4 regions of the Lysinibacillus sp. fkY74-1 genome follow, and region 1 is predicted to be linked to each of the others. Evidence: riboswitches for the same ligand, from Rfam matches in the RefSeq annotation. Region 1 holds a riboswitch; each other region holds the start of a gene.
The links. A riboswitch is a leader RNA that binds a small molecule or an ion and turns the genes downstream of it on or off. The one in region 1 is predicted to bind S-adenosylmethionine.

Region 1 (4,051 bases):
TCGTTTTACCAGTACCAGATAAACCGAAGAATAATGCTACATCGCCAGCTTCACCAACGTTTGCTGAACAGTGCATAGAAAGGATTCCTTGTTGTGGTAATAAGTAGTTCATAATTCCGAAAATAGATTTTTTCATTTCACCAGCATATTCAGTACCACCAATTAAGATAATTTTCTTTTCAAGTGATACAATGATGAATGTTTCAGAAGCAGTACCGTCAACCGCAGGATCTGCTTTAAAGTTAGGAGCTGAGATGACAGTGAAGTCTGCAACATGCGAAGCTAATTCTTCTTTAGTCGGACGGATAAATAATTGATGAGCGAAAAGGTTGTGCCAAGCGTATTCATTAATCACTTGGATGCTTAATTGTGAATCTTTGTCAGCACCAGCAAAACCTTTGAATACGAATAATTCATCACGTTCTTTTAAATATTTTATTACTTTTACATACAGATTATCGAACACTTCAGAGGAAATTGGTTGATTGACTTTACCCCAGTCAATTTGATCTTTTGTGCTTTCTTCTTCTACTGTATATTTATCTTTAGGTGAACGACCAGTGTATTTGCCAGTTTCTGCACGAACTGCGCCATCTACTGTTAACATTGCCTCACCACGAGAAGTAGCTTTTTCTGCTAATTGTGGTACTGAAAGTTGAACATTAATGTTACCGCCGTTTAATAATTCCTTCAGTTCGTTTGCAATTTCTACTGAATTCATCGATTAAATACCATCCTTTTTTATAGTATTCCCTTGGTTTAGAGGGATTTTTTCTTAATTTCAAAAATAGTATAACACAATGGGTTAAATAATCTATACTAATTAAGAAATTATTTTAGAGTTTTTATTACTTTTCAATAAACTGACAAAAAATAATGTTTTTCGAGTAGAAAACATTCAATGCTACAGTAAATTGTCTAAAATTTGAGCCACACATATGTTACCACAAGAAGCTAGGTATGTTGTAGGGATTAAATTTCTTCTATTTACATCATCACCCAAGTATGAAAATTTTATGGTGATAATTTTGTTCTTCCTTTCTATACAGTAATACATAAGAAAATATTTGACAACGATTGACCTTTTCAGTAACATGAAAATTGAACGGATACTCTTATCCCGAGCTGGTGGAGGGTCAGGCCCTGTGAAACCCGGCAACCTGCATGTATTATTTCACAACATGCGTTGGTGCCAACCTGATGCAAGGGAAAATCCCTTGAACGATAAGAGTGAAAGGTAACGAAGTCATTATTCCTTTCCTCATGTATAGTAACGTGAGAAAAGGATTTTTTTATTGTTAAAAATTAATGTAAAGGTAAGTATATGTAGTTCTTTCCTTATTATAATGACGGGTCTTTCGAAATCCTCGTGTTTTTAAGTAGCAGTTATTTTTTCTCGTAAAGTGAAATGACAACAACAGCGGCTTGAGAGAGTTCAATCCTTAGGAGCGGACTTGACATGGGTAATGAGTACCGTACAAATACTTTTTGTAAGAGTAATAGGAGGAAAACTAAATGACAAACCGTCGACTGTTTACATCAGAAAGTGTAACAGAAGGGCATCCAGATAAAATCTGTGACCAGATTTCGGATGCCATTTTAGATGCTATTTTAGCAGAAGATCCAAATGCACGTGTAGCGTGCGAGACAACTGTAACAACAGGATTAGTATTAGTAGCAGGAGAAATCACTACTTCTACTTATGTAGATATTAAAGGCATTGTACGTGATACTGTGGCGGAAATTGGATACACACGTGGTAAATATGGCTTTGATGCTGAAAACTTAGCAGTACTTGTAGCAATTGGTGAGCAATCTCCAGATATTGCCCAAGGCGTTGACCAAGCTTTAGAGGCCCGTGAGGGTTCTATGACAGATGCAGATATTGAAGCGATTGGTGCAGGAGACCAAGGCTTAATGTTTGGCTATGCATGTAATGAAACACCCGAGTTAATGCCATTACCAATTAGCTTAGCTCATAAATTAGCACGTCGTTTAACAGAAGTTCGTAAATCTGGGGAGTTAGCTTATTTACGCCCAGATGGTAAAACACAAGTAACAATTGAGTATGATGACAATAACGTACCTGTTCGTGTCGATACAATTGTTATTTCAACTCAGCATGATGAAGAAGCAACACTTGAACAAATTCAGGCCGATCTAAAACAATTCGTGATTGCTCCTGTAGTGCCAAGCGAATTATTAGATACAAACACAAAATACTTTATCAATCCAACTGGCCGTTTCGTAATTGGCGGACCAAAAGGAGATGCTGGTTTAACGGGCCGTAAAATCATTGTTGATACATACGGTGGTTATGCACGACATGGTGGTGGTGCATTCTCAGGTAAGGATGCAACAAAAGTAGACCGTTCAGCTGCCTATGCGGCACGTTATGTAGCTAAAAATATTGTAGCAGCTGGTTTAGCAGAACGCGCTGAAGTACAGTTGGCTTATGCAATTGGCGTTGCACAGCCTGTTTCCATTGCTGTAGATACATTTGGTACAGGAAAAGTGACGGAAAGCAAAATTGTAGAATGGGTTCGTGAACTATTTGATTTACGCCCAGCAGGTATCATTAAAATGCTTGATCTTCGTCGTCCAATTTATAAACAAACTGCAGCTTATGGACACTTTGGTCGTACAGATGTAAACGTCCCATGGGAACAAACTGATAAAGCTGACGCATTACGCATAAAAGCACAGCTGTAAACTATTGTGCTAAAGTGCTGAAGTCTTTAGAAAATTATTCTAATGTATTATGAACAAAAGGGGCTTTTCTGCCCCTTTTGTTTTTTTGCAAAAATACCTCGCCCTTATTCCTTGAACAAATAGTGTCATGGAAAGCGAGGAATTTTTTATGAAGGTACAATTTCTTTGTAGGTTTTTATTTTTGTAGAGATTTATAATACTGACCCTTTTCAGCGTATTCACGTACGATACGTTCCATATCCTCTTTATCCTCAGCATTTAATTCTCGTACAACTTTGGCTGGACGTCCTAATGCTAAGCTATTTGGAGGAATGACTTTACCAGGAGGCACTAAACTTCCGGCTCCAATAAATGCACCCTCTCCAATCTCCGCACCGTCTAAAATAATGGAGCCCATTCCGATTAAGGCTTTTTTTCGAATGGTACAGCTATGTAAAGTTACTTGGTGTCCTACTGTGACCTCATCTTCAATAATGAGTGGAAACTTAGGACTTTGATGTAAGCAGCAAAGATCTTGTATACTTACTCGTTTACCTATTATTGTTGGGGAAACATCGCCGCGGATCACGGTATTGAACCAAATAGTTGTTTCAGCTCCAATAGTTACGTCTCCAGTAATGGTTGCGTAATCGGCAATAAAAACAGATGGATCGATCGTTGGTGTTTTATCTTTGAATGGATAAATCATGAGAATCGCCTCTTTTCTTTTTGTAGATATAGTATTATCGTATCAAATACGCAACTTTAAGGAAATATAAAATTAAAATGAGCTGTTATTTCGATATAATCAAAGTGTAATTATTTTTTAGGAGGACTATGTAAATGTGGAAATGGGAAGCTGATGGACAAGCAAAGGCTGTGATTGCTATTCTTCATGGTGCTTATGAAAACCACCGTTGGTATGCATGGCTGATAGAAAAATTAAGATTGGAAGGCTTCCACATAGTCATGGGAGATTTACCGAATCATGGTGTCAATGCAAGATTTGCCCGTGTCCATGATGAGGACTTCAAATTGTACAATAAATATACAAGAAATTTGATTGAGAATGCATTTTCATATAATTTACCAACCTTTGTAATAGGACATGGACTAGGCGCTACTTTAGTTCTTCATACAATGCAAAAGAAAAAGTATGAGTGTGCAGGTATTATTTTGACATCACCATGGCTGCAATTGAAGCTATTACCAGGTAAATTATCAAATGCTTTAACAAGCCTGAGTGCATTAACAGCAAATGTAAAATTGACACATGACCTGACATTTGAAAAATTGACGCGTAGCGTAGAGGGTAGAGAAGAAATGAAGGATGATATACCATTTATGTCTGTAGTTTCGG
Region 2 (4,051 bases), 130 kb from region 1:
TAAAATCGGTTTTGCTTTATCTAAAATTACTGCATGTGGTGTATTAGAAGCTCCCACTGTTAAAGTAACGTTTTCTTTACTATCTGTTTTATCACCAGATGCTGCATTTGAATCCTCTTTTTTATCAGTACCGCAAGCTGCTAATGCTAGTACAAGTATTGATAAAAATAATCCTGTTAATAACTTTTTCATGTATGACACTCCCTTTATTTTAATGAAAATATGTTAGCGGTAAGAACCGGAATAACCTCAGTTTTATTAACGTTTATCCATTTTTTCTGTAATGAAATCACCTATCCATTGGATGATAAAGACTACTACTAAGATCAAAATAGTTGCCATTAATGTCACATCTTGACGATTTCTTTGGAAACCGTCTAGGAAGGCTAAGTTCCCGAGACCCCCTGCACCGATTATCCCTGCCATTGCTGTATAACCGACAAGTGCTACAGCCGTAACAGTAATACCCGAAATGAGTGCTGGTAATGATTCAGGGATCAGTACTTTCCAAATAATTGTGGCTGTTTTAGCCCCCATTGAACGAGCTGCTTCAATAACACCCTTATCAATTTCTCGTAGCGCAATTAATACCATACGCGCATAGAACGGAGCCGCACCGATAATTAAAGCAGGTAAAGCAGCATTGGCTCCACGGATTGTACCAAGTAAAAACTTAGTAAATGGAATTAATAAAATAATTAACACGATAAATGGAATAGAACGGAATATATTAACGAGTGACCCTGTTAAAAAACTAACAATTTTATTAGCCCATAACTGATTCGGACTAGTTAAAAACAGAACAATCCCAATGGCTAACCCTAGAATAAATGTAATAACTGTTGAAATGGCCGTCATATATAATGTTTCATATGTAGCCTGCCACATGCTATCCCAGTCTACATTCGGAAAGAGATTAGTTAGCATCTGCAATCACCTCCGTTTGCACTTCCACTGTATTTAAATAGCTTAAGGCTTCAGTCACGTTTGCTTTCGGCCCATCAATTTGCACAATGAAAGTACCATATGCACCATTTTTGGTTTGCGAAATATTCCCATGTACAATGCTTACTTCCACATCGAATTGCTTCACTAGATGTGAAATAACTGGCTGTTCTGTTTTTTCACCAACAAAAATCAATTTGACAAGTTGTCCAGTTGGATAATTTGCTTTGATTTGTTCTACTGTATCCTGTGTTTCCTTTGTATTGGTAATTTGTGCTACAAATTTCTTAGTAATGGCAGCCTGAGGAGCCTGGAAAACTTGCAATACTTCTCCACGCTCTACAATTTCGCCTGCCTCCATCACTGCTACACGATGACAAATCTTGCGGATGACATGCATTTCATGAGTAATGAGGACAATCGTTAACCCTAAACGTTCATTAATATCCACCAGTAAATCAAGAATGGCATCTGTTGTCTCAGGGTCTAGAGCAGATGTAGCCTCATCACATAGTAAAACCTCTGGATTATTGGCTAATGCTCGCGCAATCCCTACACGTTGCTTTTGTCCACCAGAGAGCTGTGATGGATATGCTTGATCACGACCTTCTAGGCCAACAAGTGCTATCAATTCCTTCACCCGTGCCTCACGTTGAGCTTTTGATACACCTGCGATTTCTAATGGGAAGGCAATGTTTTCTGCAACTGTTCGTGACCAAAGTAGGTTGAAATGTTGAAAAATCATACTAACCTTTTGTCTAGCTGCTCTAAGCTTTTGACCTTTAATCGATGAAAAAGCCTGATTGTTCACTGTTACTGTTCCTGTTGTTGGTTTCTCTAAACCATTAAGTAAACGAATCATCGTACTTTTACCAGCGCCACTATAGCCGATAATGCCAAAAATTTCACCCTTATTAATAGTCAGGTTAACATCTTTGACTGCCGTTAATTCGCCATTTGCTGTTTTGTATTTCTTCGTTATATTTTGAAGCTGTATCATAGCGAATACTCCTTTTCTTATATAAAAAAACCCCTCCACTTATAGACAAGTAGAAGGGGTCACGTATTATACGTTGAACCGTTCTCTCATCTTTCAAAGAAAAATCTTTGGGTGATTTGGCACCTTTTCACTATGTGATGGTTGCCGGGCTTCATAGGGCACTTCCCTCCGCCGCTCTTCATAAGAGTTCGATATATTTAATGTTTTAGTAATATATTTGTTACTTTACCACGCTAATAAAGTTCAGTCAATTGATTTTTTTAACAATTCGTACAAAAAAGGTACGGATTGAAAAGCATAAATCTTTTCTGTCACTTTGCCACCGTCACAAACAAGTAAGCACGGAACGCTTTCAATTTGATGCTCAAAAGCAATTTGCTCCAAAAAATTAATATTTGCTTTCCCTAGCTTTAGGTGAGGTAATAGTTGTTCTACAATTGACATCATTTTTGATGCCACTGCACAAGTACCGCACATCGGTGTATATAAATAAAACGCAGCTTTTTCTCCGGACTGTAATGCCGTTTCCCACTGCTCTTTCGACCATTCTTCCATTTAGTTCACGCAACCTTACAAAATATATTCATTATGGATTGAGAAATGCGCACGAAGTAAAATCATGGCTAACACTTTTCTAGGTGTCGTTTCTACTTCCTTATATGTTGGCATTGTCCGTAAATGCTCTGCTTCAGGATAATGTCTGTCCATTAATGCACGTAGCTTATCGCCTGAAGTATCGGCATCAAAAAAGGTAAATAGCTCATAGCCCTCATAGGGATCGATTAGCTCTTCTAATTGATGCACACCAATTGTTCCATTCGTACATAGTATTGTAACATTCTCGTTTAAAATTGGCTCAATTTGTAGCTTATCTGAGCGTCCTTCTACTATCAAGCATTTCCCATCGAACATTACGCCACCTCCATTTAGACATTCCCACTTATACGTTATTATATAATAAAAAACGCCGGTAGTTTCCGACGTTTTTTGATTATGGCTTGTCTTATTCTGCTGTCATCTCTTCGTATTGTTCAGCTGTCATAAGTTTATCAACTTCTGATGCATCAGCAGGCTCTACGACGATCATCCATGCTTTTTCATATGGTGATTCATTAACGAATTCTGGGCTATCTTCTAAATCTGCATTAACTTCAACTACAGTACCTGAGATTGGTGCATATAATTCAGAAACAGTTTTTACTGATTCTACGCTACCGAATGGATCATCCGTTTTGATTTCATCGCCAACTTGTGGAAGCTCAACGAAAACGATATCTCCTAATTCAGATTGTGCGAAGTGCGTAATACCAATACGTACTTTTCCATCTTCTACTTTAACCCATTCATGCTCTTCAGAGTAACGTAAGTCTTTCGGTGTGCTCATGCAAAAAACCCCTCCATAATTATGTAATATATTCACTTTCAGTGTGCCATACTTCTCCTATAAAAACAAGAATAAAAACGGCTATATCCAAGCTTGCTCAAAATCGGATTCTTTAAACCCTAAAGTTACTTTTTTTCCATCTGTTACGAGTGGACGTTTTATTAACATCCCATCCGAAGCAAGTAGCTCAAGCTGTTCTTCCTCAGTCATATCAGCTAGCTTGTCCTTCAAACCAAGGTCACGATATTTCATGCCTGAAGTATTAAAAAACTTCTTCAAAGGAAGACCACTGACTTGCCATAAAGCTGTTATTTCATCCTTTGTTGGCGGCTGCTCTACGATATGTACCTCTTCATAGGAAACGTCATGATCATTTAACCACTTTTGCGCTTTTTTACATGTTGTACATTTGGGATAATGGAAAAATTGAATCGTCATTAAAATGCTCCTTTGCTGTCTTTTTCTGTAGTATACCATCATAATCATCGAGAATGGTGGAACTTCGCTCATTTCCGTAAGTCTATCCATCCATTTTGTATTTTTATCCGTTACTTTGACAAATAATTTATTTGGCACAATAAAAAACTAGCTACCCACTTACGGATAGCTAGCATTTTCCTACGATTAAACGATATATTTTTCTGCTTCAATTAATTTCACAGATGCTTCACGTTTCTTCGTAATGAGGTTGTATGGATTATTACGTGTTAATTTACGTAATG
Region 3 (4,051 bases), 1.0 Mb from region 1:
TTAATCGCATACGTTTCATAAATTTCACGTTCCATAGGATCTTCTACTTCATAGACTTCAATTTTGAAGACCTCGTCACGATAGTTTTTCATCGGAGATACATTGTCTTCAAAATGTTTTTTTATGCGTTGGCGAATTTTACGTGCTTTGCCGACAAATAATAACTCATTCTTTTCATTATAAAATAAGAAAATGCCGCCTTTATCACGTGTGATTTTGTGGAAGTCGATGAAACCAAAGTATGGTGTAATTGGGACATCACCTGGTTTTACATCTTGTTCGCGTTGGCGAATAACTACATCTGGTTTTGGAAATTCAATATTAATCAAAGTATTCACGTTCCTCTCTATTACTAAAGATATATGGTAACATAATAGCGGCATGTTTACCATAAAATTTCATGTAGAATAACCATATACAGCAAGCTTAGTGTTTATCAAATGAATGTAGAACATGCATGGGAATAACAAAATATTCTATGAATTATTGATATTCTAACTAGTCCATGTTACAATTCAAAATAATTAAATAATCTTATCAAGAGAAGCAGAGGGATTTGGCCCGATGACGCTTCAGCAACCTCTAACAAATGTTAGAAAGGTGCTAATTCCAGCAAAGGTTTTTCCTTTGAGAGATAAGAGTGAACGTGAAAAAAATCCTTCTCATTCTATCTCATATGGAATGTGGAGGATTTTTAATTTTTTTAGAAAAAGGAGCAAAAAAGAGAGGGGAATGCTAGATGCCAATTAATATTCCGAAAAATTTACCTGCTGGGGAGCATTTACGTGAGGAGAAAATCTTCGTGATGGAAGAGGATCGTGCGAGAACACAGCAAATACGTCCATTAAACATATTAATTTTAAATTTGATGCCCGAAAAAGAAAAAACGGAGCTACAATTATTACGTTTACTAGGAAATACACCATTACAGGTCAATATTACTTTTTTAAACACGGCTACTCATGAATCTAAAAATGTCAGTAAATCTCACTTACAATTATTTTACACAACGTTTAACCAAATTCGTCACCGACGTTATGATGGTATGATTATTACTGGGGCACCTGTAGAAAAAATGCCATTTGAAGAGGTTAACTATTGGCAGGAAATTGCTGAAATTATGGATTGGTCTAAAAAGAATGTGACATCCGTGCTACATATATGTTGGGGGGCACAGGCTGCGTTATATCATCATTATGGAATTGGAAAAATAGAGCTTTCTGCTAAATGCTCCGGCGTTTATTCTCATGTGATTACTGATTTAACAGTGGATTTAGTACGAGGCTTTAGTGATTTATTTACAGCCCCTCATTCTCGCTATACATCTGTCTCGATTGACGAGGTTCGCAATCATCCAGACTTACGCTTATTATCCTATTCAGAGGATGCAGGTGTGTTTATCGTGCAATCTAAAGATAATAAAAACATTATGATTACAGGTCATTTAGAATATGATGCGACAACACTGGCTGATGAATACAGTCGCGATGTTGCCAAGGGCATTGATATCAACGTTCCAGTAAACTACTTCCCAAATGATGATCCAGAAAAGGAACCGATGAATACATGGCGTGCCCATACACATTTATTGTTCTCCAACTGGTTGAACTACTATGTATACCAAGAGACACCATATGAATGGGACTTTGTGGACGAAATTGAATATCATATTTAAATAACAATGAAAAAGTCTAATTTCTTCGCTAAGTAGCTGAAGGAATTAGACTTTGTTATTCTAAATTCTTCTTGTCAGAAACCGTAATATCTGGTTTAGCCTGATCGTTCTGATTGGAATCTGTAGCAGCATCGTTAGTTGGATTATCTTGATTGGCATCCATATTATTAGGTTTCATCTGATTATCTTGGTTGGAATCTGTAGCAGCATCGTTAGTTGAATTATCTTGATTGGCATCCATTTTGTCAGGTTTACTGTGATTATCCTGGTTGGAATCAGTAGTAGCATGGTGAGTCTGATTATTTTGATTGGCATCCCTATTATTAGGTTTTATCTGATTATCCTGGTTGGAATCAGTAGTAGCATTGTTAGTTGGATTATTTTGATTGGCATCCCTATTATTAGGTTTCATCTGATTATCCTGGTTGGAATCTGTAGCAGCATGGTGAGTCTGATTTTCTTGATTGGCATCGCTATTATTAGGTTTCATCTGATTATCTTGGTTGGAATCTGTAGCAGCATGGTGAGTCTGATTATCTTGATTGGCATCGCTATTATTAGGTTTCATCTGATTATCCTGGTTGGAATCACTAGCAGCATCGTTAGTTGGATTATCTTGATTGGCATCCCTATTATTAGGTTTCATCTGATTATCCTGGTTGGAATCAGTAGTAGCATGGTGAGTCTGATTATCTTGATTGACATCCCTATTATTAGGTTTCATCTGATTATCCTGTTGGGAATCCGTATTAGCGGGATTAGGTTGATTTCCTTGATTAACATCCGTATTACCACCCACATCAGTTACTTGCTCCTGATTAGCCATTTCAGCCGCATTCCCTTGTGATTTTCGATTACGTATGACGGCAACAATTAGTAGCAGGATAGGTAATAAAATGGTAAAAATAAATGAATAGATAGGCCAAATTTCATTATTATAATTGTCGGAATGGACAATATCAGGATGAATAATTTGCGAAAGACCAATCATAATAATACCCATTGGTAAGATAAGTGGGCGGTGATCCTTCAGTTTCATAATTTGTGCAATTCCCACAACCGTTGTATAGAAATACATAAAGGTTCGAATAAAAATAGATGTAATCCACATAAAAGCCATGATAATTTCAATACGCTGTAAAAAGTTGCCGATCGAGATTCTCTGTGCTAAAGCATAGCTAGGAAAAGTTCGGGAAGCCGTATTGGCTGCCCCTAATACTAGTATGCAAAGGGTAATCAATGTTACTAAAACAAATCCACCGAGAATCGTGCCTATGTAAAAGCCTTTCTTTGAGGATTGCTGGACATTCACACTGGCAGGGTAAATCATTAATAACATAACTAGGGAAAAAGAAAAGACGCTCATAAAGCGAATAATACTATAGAACATGGATGTTTTGGATACTTCCATAATTGGTTGTATATTTTCAAACTTAATTTGTGGAGTAATACAAATAATAAAGAAAATAAAAATTAAGATAAACATAGGGAAAAGTATTTCTGCTGAGCGAGCAAAGGTCTCTAAGCCTAAATAGGCAGCATACATAATAATAATGCTAAACAACAAGGCGAATGCCAGTGTGGGTGTTTCTGGCATTACCTCAGTTTTCATAAAAATGCCAATAAAGTATAATAGTTCTCCTCCCGAAAATAGGGTAAGGGACAGAAAACCAATCACTGTAATTTTTCCAAAAAAGCGACCGAAAATTTTTTCATTTGCCTCAATAAAATTCAGTGTGGGTGTTTGGTTGCCTAACGTCAAAAATAATTTCACCACTAGTAAACTAAGAACAACGCCAATGCTTGCAGCAATCCATGCATCCTGCTTACTGGAGCTTGCAATAGTTGAAGGGATAATCAAAATGGCTGTACCGATAGAAAGGAGGGACGTAATGATTGTAAATTGTCTTGAACTAATGACTTCTTTTTCCATTTAACTGTCCTCCCATACATGTCGATGTGTCTACTATTTTGTGAGTGAAACGATAAAATCCTTAATGGGTGTAAAAATAAAAGTTACGAAATCTAAAGGGCTCGGGATATTTATTTTGAGGGCAATACCTATATTAAGTGCTGTCCCAATTAGTAAAAGAATAGAAAAAACAAGAATGGTCTTGGTTTCCTTTTGCTTTTTGAGCTTTGGGATGAATAGTAATGCAATAATGACCGAAATAATGAAGACAGCTACCGCTAATACCATGCTACTATTCCTCCTTTGGCTTTTTTAATAATGAATTTTGCATTGTCCCTAAGCCTTGTGTCGTTACTTTTACACGAACATGGACAGGAAGATCAGGAAAGATAGTTGGCCAATCATTTTTGATTTTTTTCCATTGTTTAGCATCTGCACGATGAAGGGCATCCCCATAGCCTAAA
Region 4 (4,051 bases), 770 kb from region 1:
ACACTAATCAATTATGAGAATGGTGCTGTGGAGGAAAGTACGAGGCAGGCTATTCGACTATTACAGGAAAAGGGAATCTATCTTGTGGCTGCGACAGGAAGACCGTTGTCCATGTGTGAAGAGCTGAAAAATTTAGGGATTGAAACCTTTATTACGGCGAATGGGGCATATGTGAAACACAAGGATGTTGTGATACATAAAATTCCGATTGAGAAGGGCATTGTTCAAAATGTTCAAGCTTTTGCACAGCAACATCAGCATTCCTTAACATTTTTTACAGAACAACTTACGATGAATGATATACAAAATCCATTAGCCTTAAGCGCGATGCAAGAGACATTGTCTTTATGTGATTTTCCAGTTAGAAAAGAAAGCATTATGGATGAAGAGGTTTTTCTTATGTGCCTTTATGCTGATGAACAGGCTGAAAAAAGATTAGCTCGTCAATTTTCGAATATATTACGGCAACGATGGCATCCTTATATTGTGAATGTTTTACAGCAAGATGTGTCCAAGTCGATAGCCGTAAAGGCTGTACTGGATTATTTTGAGATTAATGCTAAGGATGCCATAGCTTTTGGAGATGGAGAGAATGATATAGATATGCTAGAGCTGGTTGGCCTTGGGGTAGCTATGGGGAATGGGAGCCAAGCTCTAAAAAATGTTGCAGATTTTGTTACAAAGAAATCCATTGAAGGCGGCATAGATTTTGCTTTACGAAAGCTGCACATTATTTAACGATATGGAAAGGAAGTAAAGTGGAGGCTTGAGAGACTCTTTTGGTATACAGTTATGAGTATATAGAACAATGTATTAGGTGGGATGAAAAATGGCGCAGCATGTGCAATCTCTAATTGAACATTACGGGTATTTTGGCATCATCGTGATCCTAATTGGAGGCATTGTTGGGTTGCCACTTCCCGATGAAGTATTTTTAACTTATGTAGGCTATAGTGTTTATCGAGAAAGCCTTGGACATATCCCAGCTTTAGTAAGTGCTCTGATTGGCGCAATGGGGGGGATTACTTTAAGCTACTATATCGGCCGTCGATTTGGCTTACCGCTCTTGCAGAAATATGGGCCAAAGATTCATATAACTGAGCAAAAAATTGAATTTACTAAAAAAATGTTTATGAAAGTGGGGCCTTTTTTATTAATTGCTGGCTATTTTATTCCTGGTGTACGCCATCTAACAGCCTATATCGCCGCTATCAATAATTATCCATATAGGAAATTCGCTTTCTTTGCTTATACAGGGGCATTTATATGGACTTTTACATTTATAACCTTAGGAAAAGTGCTAGGAGAGAAATGGCGATTCGTCGGTTACTATTTATCTCATTACAGTATGTACGTCATCTTGCTGTTTGTCCTAGTCATGTTAATTATTTATTATTTATTTAAAAAAAGAAACGTACAAAAGTAAAAGTCAGTAGGATTCCTACCGACTTTTTGTTATGGCAATATGGCAAATGAACGTACAGGGAATCCAGATGCTTTTTCAGGCTTGGGTACTATATTAAAAATAATAGCACCTTTAGGAGGTAGCTTGTCTAAATTAGTCATGAGCTCAATTTGATAAGTGTCTTGATTGAGGACAAAATATTCACCAACCAATTGGCCACTTTGACGAAAATCAGTGGCAGAATCAGTATCAAAAGTTTCATGACCTATTGCACTTACTTTACGTTCCTTGAATAGAAATTGTAAGGCCTCCAAGCCCCAACCTGGAAGATGATTATCTCCATTGACATCTTTATTACTAAATGCCTCTTTATCTGGCCAACGCTTACTCCAATCTGTTCGCAGTGCCACAAATGTACCTTCTTCAATCTGTCCATAGTGTGTCTCGAATTCTAGAATATCTTGTACACTGAGTGTAAAGTCATGATTACTAGCAGCCTCCTGTGATTTATCAATGACGATAAGCGGAAGAACAAGCTCCTTTAGTGCTAATTCATCTAGAAATCGAGTATCTCTTACAAAGTGAATGGGTGGGTCAATATGTGTTCCATATTGTCCAGGAAAAGAAAACTGCTGTGCAAAAAATCCATCATCATGCGAGAATAATGTTTCAAATTTAGCATCTTCAAACATGAAAAAATGAGGTGAGTCTGGGCCGAAGGTATGTGTCAAATCGACCCACTGTTTTGATTTTAGTAAGTGCAATGCTTGTAAAAGTTCGTTAGACATTAAATTCCCTGCTTTCTAAAAGTAGTAGTCAATAAAAAAGAGTCCTCAATCGAAGAGGACTCCCGGAATCAAACATAGGTAGTGCGTCTTCTCATCTTTCAGGCTTAAATTTTGCCAATAGGAATTAGCACCATACTGCTTGAGCTGGTTGCTGAGACTTCATCGGGCCGATCCCTCCGTCTCTCTAGATAAGAAATAGGATATAAGAATTTTCAGAAATAATAGTATAAATACTTTAACATATATTTTTATAGTTTACAACTTTGATAGGATTACAGGGTTAAAATTAATTTACTTACCAATTCAAAATTAACGTTACTCGACAGCAGGCACTATCCATAAGCTGTATTCTAAAATTATCTGGTGTATAGTTGGTTTCAAATTTTGTAGTAATGCCTGTGGATGTAATTAATTTTTCGACCTCTGTTTTATTTGAAAGCTGTGCAGCATTCTTTAAGTCATGTGCAAATTGTTGAGAACTATCAATTTTATCTGTAAGTAATTGTGCCTGCTGCATAATCGTCTTTATCCGCGTAGCTGAAGATATTAATTTTTGTGTATCAACAGGGGGAAAGGGACTATTACTAGTCGGCATTGCTAAATGTTGTGAAAAGGTTCTAGCTGCAAGTTGATGGTCTGTCGATGGTATCGGGTAATGGTAGGGGTGAATAAAATAAGGATAAGGATTATAATACAAATCAATTCCTCCTAGCCAGAAGCTGATATCTTATCTTATGTATCATGATCTTTTTAGGTGTTTGAATAACGCCATTCCTGTACTGAAGTGTTAATATACTATGCTGAATGGTATGCCACACAAACTAAAAAAGGAAGCGATGGAGCGCTTCCCTTTTGTTCTTTAGCCAAGAACGTTTAATACATCATCTATTTTTTTGCTATGTGACAGGATTCCATAATTCATCCACGTTAAAAAATCCACCTCATAGACACAGTTTCTTTTAACAGCCCTTAGGTTTTTCCACATAGAGGATGTTAAAATAGTACGCTCTTCATTCTCATAAATGGAGTGTTGCTTGTCGAAGGTGATAAACAAATGATCAGCGTCTAGTTGTTGCAGCTGATTTGAAGTCAGATGAGCTTTACGCTGATTAAGCGGTATTTTCCACACCAATGGATCAGGCGTTAAGCCTAAGTCACGGTATAGAATTGGCCCTGTATAACCGCAATCAGGGCCAGCATACAGTGTAATGCCAATGGCTGAAATGCGAAGAAATGCCACACTTTGTCCGTAAACGGATCTACCTAGAATTTTTCGAGCCCTCTGTACCTTGTCCTCATATTCCGTAATAATATCTTGCATCATAGCGGTTTTCCCTGTTAAATCTGCAATTTTAAATAGAGTCGATTGCCAGTCCTCTCCAGGGTTGTTTAGGTGACAGATTGGGGCCAACTTATTTAAATGAAGACAGGTTTCCCAACGCTCTATACCAGCATCTAACATAATTAATGTTGGTTTATAGTGAAAGAGGTGTTCCATTTTTCCATACTGTACATCGATATCAGGCACATCCTGTAGACCTAAATAGTCTTGTTTTCCCCACTTGGAATGACTGAATTGCGCAATGGGCGTAATACCTAAAGCTACAAAGAAGTCCTCTAAGAATGGTGCGAATACGCGTACATTATTGCTCTGACTTCGTCGGAATTGCCCTGGGGAAATACCTACATGCTCTTTAAAACGACGATTGAAATAGTATTCATTATTAAAGCCAATAGACTGACTTATTTCAAATAAACGATCATTCGTTGTCATTAATAACTGTTTGGCTTTTTCAATACGTATACTATTTAAATAATACAGAGGTATTTGTCCCGTAATATCTTTAAAAATGCGTGA

Region 2: linked by a shared signal. The riboswitch ahead of ACE1MS_RS18105 (methionine ABC transporter ATP-binding protein) and the one ahead of metK (methionine adenosyltransferase) in region 1 are both predicted to bind S-adenosylmethionine.
Region 3: linked by a shared signal. The riboswitch ahead of metA (homoserine O-acetyltransferase MetA) and the one ahead of metK (methionine adenosyltransferase) in region 1 are both predicted to bind S-adenosylmethionine.
Region 4: linked by a shared signal. The riboswitch ahead of ACE1MS_RS21305 (cyclase family protein) and the one ahead of metK (methionine adenosyltransferase) in region 1 are both predicted to bind S-adenosylmethionine.

What each region holds. Positions count from the first base shown of each region.
Region 1 is NZ_CP170173.1:3,529,307-3,533,357, reverse strand. Features, by position in the region: gene pckA (phosphoenolpyruvate carboxykinase (ATP)) at 1-721, opposite strand, end outside; SAM riboswitch class I at 1,113-1,231, shown strand; gene metK (methionine adenosyltransferase) at 1,516-2,712, shown strand; gene ACE1MS_RS17265 (gamma carbonic anhydrase) at 2,888-3,400, opposite strand; gene ACE1MS_RS17260 (alpha/beta hydrolase) at 3,535-4,051, shown strand, end outside.
Region 2 is NZ_CP170173.1:3,662,580-3,666,630, forward strand. Features, by position in the region: gene ACE1MS_RS18095 (MetQ/NlpA family ABC transporter substrate-binding protein) at 1-192, opposite strand, end outside; gene ACE1MS_RS18100 (methionine ABC transporter permease) at 259-927, opposite strand; gene ACE1MS_RS18105 (methionine ABC transporter ATP-binding protein) at 917-1,945, opposite strand; SAM riboswitch class I at 2,029-2,132, opposite strand; gene ACE1MS_RS18110 (thioredoxin family protein) at 2,189-2,500, opposite strand; gene ACE1MS_RS18115 (hypothetical protein) at 2,516-2,857, opposite strand; gene gcvH (glycine cleavage system protein GcvH) at 2,949-3,329, opposite strand; gene ACE1MS_RS18125 (arsenate reductase family protein) at 3,411-3,767, opposite strand; gene ACE1MS_RS18130 (acyl-CoA dehydrogenase family protein) at 3,954-4,051, opposite strand, start outside.
Region 3 is NZ_CP170173.1:2,480,220-2,484,270, reverse strand. Features, by position in the region: gene ACE1MS_RS12050 (nucleotide excision repair endonuclease) at 1-329, opposite strand, end outside; SAM riboswitch class I at 532-641, shown strand; gene metA (homoserine O-acetyltransferase MetA) at 740-1,675, shown strand; gene ACE1MS_RS12040 (endospore germination permease) at 1,731-3,608, opposite strand; gene ACE1MS_RS12035 (hypothetical protein) at 3,642-3,875, opposite strand; gene ACE1MS_RS12030 (Ger(x)C family spore germination protein) at 3,880-4,051, opposite strand, start outside.
Region 4 is NZ_CP170173.1:4,303,369-4,307,419, reverse strand. Features, by position in the region: gene ACE1MS_RS21315 (Cof-type HAD-IIB family hydrolase) at 1-738, shown strand, start outside; gene ACE1MS_RS21310 (DedA family protein) at 830-1,426, shown strand; gene ACE1MS_RS21305 (cyclase family protein) at 1,456-2,193, opposite strand; SAM riboswitch class I at 2,282-2,388, opposite strand; gene ACE1MS_RS21300 (hypothetical protein) at 2,489-2,890, opposite strand; gene ACE1MS_RS21295 (AraC family transcriptional regulator) at 3,053-4,051, opposite strand, start outside.